2 regions of the Xanthomonas tesorieronis genome follow, and region 1 is predicted to be linked to the other one. Evidence: predicted binding sites of a transcription regulator. Region 1 holds the regulator's gene; the other holds the start of a gene.
The links. The regulator FliA, encoded in region 1, starts transcription of late flagellar genes. The targets are predictions, from matches to a motif close to TAAAGTTTNNCNNNCNNNGGCCGATAA.

Region 1 (3,406 bases):
GCCGGTCAGGCCGCCGGCGCGCAGCTGGTCGGCCAGCGCGCGGCATTCCTCGGCCAGGTCCAGGGTGCGGTGGCTGGCCTGCTCGGTCATCGCCACCACGTGGTCCAGGCGCGAGCAGGCGTCGTCCAGCTCGCCGGCTTCGGTGGGGATGGTGGGCAGCTCGCCGAGCGCCTGGCCCAGGTCGCGCGCCAGCCGGCTCAGGCCCTGCATCATCGGCCGCGTGCGCCAGGCGGCGAGCGTGTCGATTTCCTTGCGCCAGGCGGCTTCGTCGCCACGCTCCAGTGCGTCCAGCGCACCTTGCAGGCGTTCGATCAGGGCGCTGCGTTCGGCGGTGGCTTCCATCAGGCGGTCGCTCCCAGGCGTTCGAAGATCTTGCCCAGCTTCTCCTGCAGCGTCTGCGCGGTGAACGGCTTGATGATGTAGCCGTTCACGCCGCACTGCGCGGCCTCGATGATCTGCTCGCGCTTGGCCTCGGCGGTCACCATCAGCACCGGCAGGTGCTTGAGCTTGTCGTCGGCGCGGATGTTGCGCAGCAGATCGATGCCGGTCATGCCGGGCATGTTCCAGTCGGTGACCACGAACTCGAACGGTGCCGAGCGCAGTGCCGCCAGCGCACTGTTGCCGTCTTCGGCCTCTGCAGTGTTGGTGAAGCCCAGATCGCCGAGCAGATTCTTGACGATGCGCCGCATCGTCGAGAAATCGTCCACGATCAAAATCCGCATGTTCTTGTTCACCGCTAACTCCCTTGGGTCTTATTCTTCGTCTTCCAGGCCGGCGTCCGCCGCTTCGAACGCTTTCAAGCGTCCGCGCAAGCGTACCGTGGCCTGGCCGTGGATCTGGCAGACGCGCGACTCGCTGACACCGAGCACCGCGCCGATTTCCTTCAGGTTCAATTCTTGTTCGTAGTACAGCGACAGGACCAACTGCTCGCGCTCGGGCAGCTGCGCGATTGCCTTGCCCAGTTCGCGCCCGAACTCGCTGCGCTCCAGCATCTGCTGCGGATTGGGCCCGCCCTTGGCGATGGTGTCCAGTTCGCCGTGGTCTTCGACCCGCGACTCCAGGCTCAGCACCTGGCCGCGCGCGGCATCTTCCATCAATCGCAGGTATTCGGGAAGCGGCATGTCCATCGCCGCGGCCACTTCGTTGGCGGCGGCGGCGCGGCCGGTGCTCTGCTCGATCTTGCGGATCGCCGAGGCGGCGTCGCGGGCACGGCGGTGCACCGAGCGCGGCACCCAGTCGCCGCGGCGGATCTCGTCGATCATCGAGCCGCGGATGCGGATCGAGGCGTAGGTCTCGAACGAGGCGCCCTGGTCGGCGTCGTAGCTGCGCGAGGCCTCGATCAAGCCGATCATGCCGGCCTGGATCAGGTCGTCGATCTCCACGCTGGCCGGCAGCCGCGCCGCCAGGTGGTGGGCGATGCGCCGCACCAGGTCCGAATGCTGGGCGATGTAGTCGTTGGAACTGTTGCGCTGCACGGCGCGGTAGTGGGCGGCGGCGTTCATGCGGCGACCCCCCGCTGGATGATCCGTTCGACGAAGAACTCGACGTTGCCGCGCGGCACGGTCGGCGCCTGCCAGCGCGCGGTGCGGCGGGCGATCTCGGCGATCGCCTGCGCTGACGGGCTGGACGGGTAGGCCTTGACCACCGGCTGCTGGCGCTGCACCGACAGGCGCAGCCAGTCGTCCTGCGGCACGCAGCCCAGGTAGTTCAGCGACACGTCGCCGAGGAACTTCTCGCAGACCCGGCTCAGCTTGTCGTACAGCAGGCGGCCTTCGTTGAGGTCGCGGACCATGTTGGCCACGATCTGCACCCGGTCCACGCCGCGTTCGCGCGACAGCACCTTGATCAGCGCGTAGGCGTCGGTGATCGAGGCCGGCTCGTCGCAGACCACCACCACCGCGTCCTGCGCGGCCTGGCAGAAGGTCAGCACGCTGTCGGTGATGCCGGCGGCGGTGTCGATGATCATCACGTCCAGCTCGCGCTTGAGCTCGGAGAACACGTTGACCAGGCCGACGTGCTGGGCCGGCGGCAGCTCGGCCATGTGCCGGCGGCCGGAGGCGGCGGGCACCACCATCAGTCCGTTGGGCATGTCGACCAGCACCTCTTCCAGGGTGCAGCGCCCGGCGACCAGGTCGGCCAGGGTGAACTTGGGGGTCAGCCCGAGCAGCACGTCGACGTTGGCCAGGCCGAGGTCGGCGTCCAGCAGCAGGGTGCGCTTGCCCATGTCGGCCAGCGCCATCGACAGGTTGACCGAGATGTTGGTCTTGCCGACGCCGCCCTTGCCGCCGGTCACGGCGATCGTGCGCACCGGGCCCAGCGGTTCGCTGCGCGTTGCCGACAGGGGGAAGGCATTGGTCAGATTGGCGTAATCACGCGACGGCATGGTTCTGCTCCGGAGTACAGGGCTTATCGGCAGCGCGCCGCAAATCTTCAAGGCGCAATACCAGGCTGGCGGCGTTGGCGCGGTGCAGGTCGTCCGGCACGCGCTGACCATCGGTCACCCAGGTGATGGGAAGCCGGTGGTCCGCGACCACCGACAGGGCACTGCCAAACCGCCCGGTTTCATCCAGCTTGGTCAAGATCACCCCCTGCGGATCGGCGCCGGCAAACCGGCGCACCACCTCGTCCAGGTCGGAGAAATGAGCGTTGGCAGGGAGTACTAGCAAGGACCGGACCACTCGCGAGGCGCGCAGCCAGTGCAGCTGTGCGGCCAGGGCGCGGTCGCGCTGGCCCATGCCGGCGGTGTCGATCAGCACCAGCTTGTAGTCGCGCAGGCGCTCCAGCAGTTGCTGCAGGGCGGCATCGCTGTCGGCCTCGTGCACGGCGATGCCGAGCTGGCGGCCGTAGCTGTGCAGCTGTTCGCGGCCGCCGACGCGGATGGTGTCGGTGGTGACCAGGGCCACGTCGCGGGCGGCATGGCGCTCCAGGAAGCGCGAGGCCAGCTTGGCGATGGTGGTGGTCTTGCCGGCGCCGGTGGGGCCGATCAGGGCGATCACGCCGCCTTCCTCGATCGGGTCCAGCGCGGCGATCGGCAGGCGCTTGGACAGCAGCCCCAGCATCAGCCCGCGGCCGCGGTGCAGCTCCAGGTCGGCGGGGATCTGCATCACCACGTCGCGGGTCAGGCCGCTGTCGAAGCCGTAGTCGTCCATCAGCTCCAGCGCCTGGGCGCGAACCGGCGAGCCGCGCAGGCGTTCGTCGGTGAGCCGGTTCATCTCGCGCTCGATCATCTGCCGCATCAGCGCCAGTTCGTCGCGCAGCTGAGTCAATTGTTCGTCGTTCTGCGCGGCGGGGAAGTTCGGTACCGGCGCCAGCGTCGGCGGCGCCGGGATCCCGGCGCTGGCCGCAGGCGCAGCGGCCGGCGGCGGCGCGACGTTGGCGGCGCTGGGCGCGGCGGCCGGGGTCAGCG
Region 2 (3,406 bases), 2.0 Mb from region 1:
ATTCTCGATTCCTGCGCCGGCAGCGCCGGCGCTAATCCGCCGACACCACCCGGTTCTTGCCGGCCTTCTTGGCCTCGTACAGCGCCCGGTCGGCGCGCTTGACCAGCACGTCCGGGGTCTCGCCGGCGCGGCGCAGTGCCACGCCGGCGCTGAAGCTGACGAACACGCGCTGGTCCTCGTGCACCATCGCGCGCTGGGCCAGCGCGCGCTGCACCCGGGTCACCGCCGCGGACGCCTCGAAGATGGTGCAGTCGGGCATCAGCAGCAGGAATTCCTCGCCGCCGAAGCGCGCGATCGCATCGCTGCCGCGCAAGGTGGTGCGTGCCACCTCGACCACATGGCGCAGCGCGGCATCGCCGCCGGGATGGCCGTAGGTCTCGTTGAGCTTGCGGAAGTCGTCCAGGTCCAGCATCGCCACGCACAGCGGCTGCGCGCTGCGCTCGGTGCGCGCCAATTCGCGCGCGAACAATTCTTCCAGTCCGCGCCGGTTGAGGGCACCGGTGAGCTGGTCCACCCGCACCAGCCCGCTGACGTCCTGCAGCTCCTGTTCCAGGCGCAGGATGCGCTGCTCGGCCGCGTCCACTTCCTGGCGCGCGGCGATCAGGTGGTCGCGCGCGCGCAGCGCCTGCTGTTGCACGTGGCCGGTGTCCTGCAGCACTTCCTGCAGCAGGCGGTTGAGGTCGGCGATGCTGCGTGCGTCGCGGATGGTCTGCGAATAGTCGGCGATGCGGTCGTGGAACTCGCTGGTACTGATCGCCATGCCGTCCAGGTTTTCGACGAAGGACACCATCATGTCCTTCATCGCCTCCTTGGACTCGGCGATGCCCTGCTTCAGCAGGCCCTGCTTGTAGATCACCTCGCGCAGGCTGCTGCGCGCTTCCTCGATCGAATAGCGGTCCAGCGGGCCGCTGATCATGTCGCGCACCACCGCGATCTGGCCCTGCAGCCAGCTGGTGTCGTCGAGCAGCTCGCCGACGTTCTCCAGCAGCAGGTCGAACAGGCTCAGCAGCAGCGTCTGCTGCTCCTGGCTGTCGCTGGCGCGCAGCGCGATCTGGTGGCACAGCTCGCGCACGCGCTGCGCCACCGGCTCCAGCGGCAGGCCCGGTCGCCATTGGCGCAGCGCCTCGCCGGTGGCCTCCGATTCGTTGGCCAGTTCCGGCAGGTTGTGCAGCAGCGAAGCCAGCGCGCCGGCGATCGCCTGGCGCAGCAGGTCGCGCAGGCGTTCGGGATCGCTGGGTCCGGCCAGCGGATCGCCGACGTCGATGGTGCGGATGTATTTGTCGATCAGCTGGCGCAGCGCGCGCCCGTAGCTGGGCCAGTCGGCGCTGGCCGCCGCCGACTGCAGACGCCGGCCCATGTCGCCGAGTTCGCCGTGCAGGCTGGCCATGCCGTCGGCGAAGGCGCCGAGCAGCTCCAGCGGCTGGTGGGCGTGGTTGAACAGGCGGATCAGCGCCGCGGTGGCCGCGGCCGGATCGGCGTGCTCGCCCGGCGCCGCGGGCGCGGCAGCGTGCGCGCCACGCCGCGCCACCGCCGAAGCGGTCGCTGCCGCCGGTTCGCGCTTGCGTGGCGACAGCAGCTTGCGCAGCCCGCCTGCAGGCGGCTCGTCGCGTTGATCCGGCATGCGCTCGCTTCCTCCCAATGGAACCACCGCCCTGCCGCAAACGCGGCGCCCATGGCGATGCTCAGGTACAGGATATCGGCGCTGGCGGCGTGCGCTTGAGCCGGCGGCGCGCCCAACCATCGCTGCGGCATGGGCGGGTGTCCGCTTGTCCACGCCTTCTTGCCGCGCATGCGGCCAGCGCTGCCGGCCGCTTCGATCGCCTAGCTCTCGCATGTGCGTGCATCGCAAGAGAGAACTGGGACGTGCGGCAAAATGCCTACGCGCGGAAGACCACATGGCGAAGCATGCGCGCAGCAAGCGCACGGGGCGGCTGCGGCCGGCGCTGCGCGGCTCGATCCCCAATCGGGCATCGCGTCACGCGGCAGCGGCTGGCACTCCGGCAGACGCAGGCGACCTGCCGGCGTTCGATGATGCGCCCTTAGAGCGCGGCGCGGACCTCGTCCAGGCTGGGCGGGTTGGCGCCGGCGCGGGTGCAGTTGATCGCCGCGGCGGCCACGCAGAAGTCCAGCAGGTGCTGCAGCGCCGGCGCCGACGGGTCCAGCGCGGCGAGCGCCGCCAGGTCGGGCAACTGGTGCAGCAGCGCGGCCTGGAAGCTGTCGCCGGCGCCGACGGTATCGGCCACCTGCACCGCGCGCCCGGCCACGCGCGCCTCGGCGTCGCCGCGCCAGGCCACCGCGCCGTCGCCGCCCAGGGTCATCACCACCAGCGACGGGCCTTGCTGCAGCCAGCCGCGCGCGACCGCGAACGGATCCTGCTGCGGGTACAGCAGCTCGATGTCTTCCTGGCTGACCTTGACCACGTGCGCCAGCGCGATCCAGCGATCCAGCCGCGCCCGCCACACCGCCATGTCCGGCTCCACCGTCGGCCGCACGTTCGGATCCAGCGAGATCAGCCGCTGCGCGCGTTCGCGCTCGGCCAGGGCCTGGAAGGTGCTGGCGGTGGTCTCGGCGACCAGGGTGTAGGAGCCGAAATGCAGGCCGCCGACCGTGGTGTCGAGCGTCGGCAGGTCGGCGGCGGTCAGCGCGCGGTCGGCGCAGCCGGTGCCGTAGAACGAATAGTTGGGCACGCCCTGCGCGTCCAGCGCGACCATTACCAGGGTGGTCGCCTCGCGCTTGTCGATGCAGTGCTGCAGCGCCACGCCCTCGCGTTCCAGGGTGCTGCGCAGCTGGCGGCCGAGCGGGTCGGTGGACAGGCCGGTGAACAGCGCCGACGGCGTGCCGAGCCGGGCCAGGCCGATCGCGACGTTGAACGGCGAGCCGCCCTGGCGCGCGGTCATGCCGACCGAGGTACCGGCGTAGCCGTCGATGAAGATGTCGTACAGGGCCTCTCCACACACCACGAACATCGAACGGCTCCTCGGTTGGCTGCAGCGGCGCCGGGGCTGGCGCGATGGGCGGCTATTGTGGCGTACAAGCCGCAGCGCGGCGACCATGCGCGGCGCTGCGGGATCGCGGCTGGTTGGTGCGGGCATGCTTCGTGTCGGAGGGTGCCAGGCTTCGCCCGTACCCTCATCCGCCCCTTCGGGGCACCTTCTCCCGGTGGGAGAAGGAACAGCCATAGCCCCTCTCCCACCGGGAGAGGGGTTGGGGTGAGGGTACGGCGCGAAAGCGTCTCGCGGAGTTTGGGTGCACGCGGCTTCGCCCGTACCCTCATCCGCCCCTGCGGGGCACTTTCTCCCGATGGGAGAAGGGAAGCGCCATAGCCCCTCTCCCACCGGGAGAGGGGTTGGGGTGAGGGTCCGGCGCGAAGCGCCTCATGGATCCAGACGCCGGTCGAACCCGCACA

Region 2: the regulator FliA is predicted to act here: its motif matches at 1,694-1,720, upstream of AB3X08_RS20285 (GGDEF domain-containing protein).

What each region holds. Positions count from the first base shown of each region.
Region 1 covers NZ_CP162490.1:2,721,530-2,724,935, reverse strand. Annotated here, with positions in the region: gene AB3X08_RS11650 (protein phosphatase CheZ) at 1-342, opposite strand, end outside; gene cheY (chemotaxis response regulator CheY) at 342-734, opposite strand; gene AB3X08_RS11640 (RNA polymerase sigma factor FliA) at 753-1,502, opposite strand; gene AB3X08_RS11635 (MinD/ParA family ATP-binding protein) at 1,499-2,383, opposite strand; gene flhF (flagellar biosynthesis protein FlhF) at 2,370-3,406, opposite strand, start outside.
Region 2 covers NZ_CP162490.1:4,744,078-4,747,483, reverse strand. Annotated here, with positions in the region: gene AB3X08_RS20285 (GGDEF domain-containing protein) at 32-1,621, opposite strand; gene AB3X08_RS20280 (carbohydrate kinase family protein) at 2,040-2,966, opposite strand.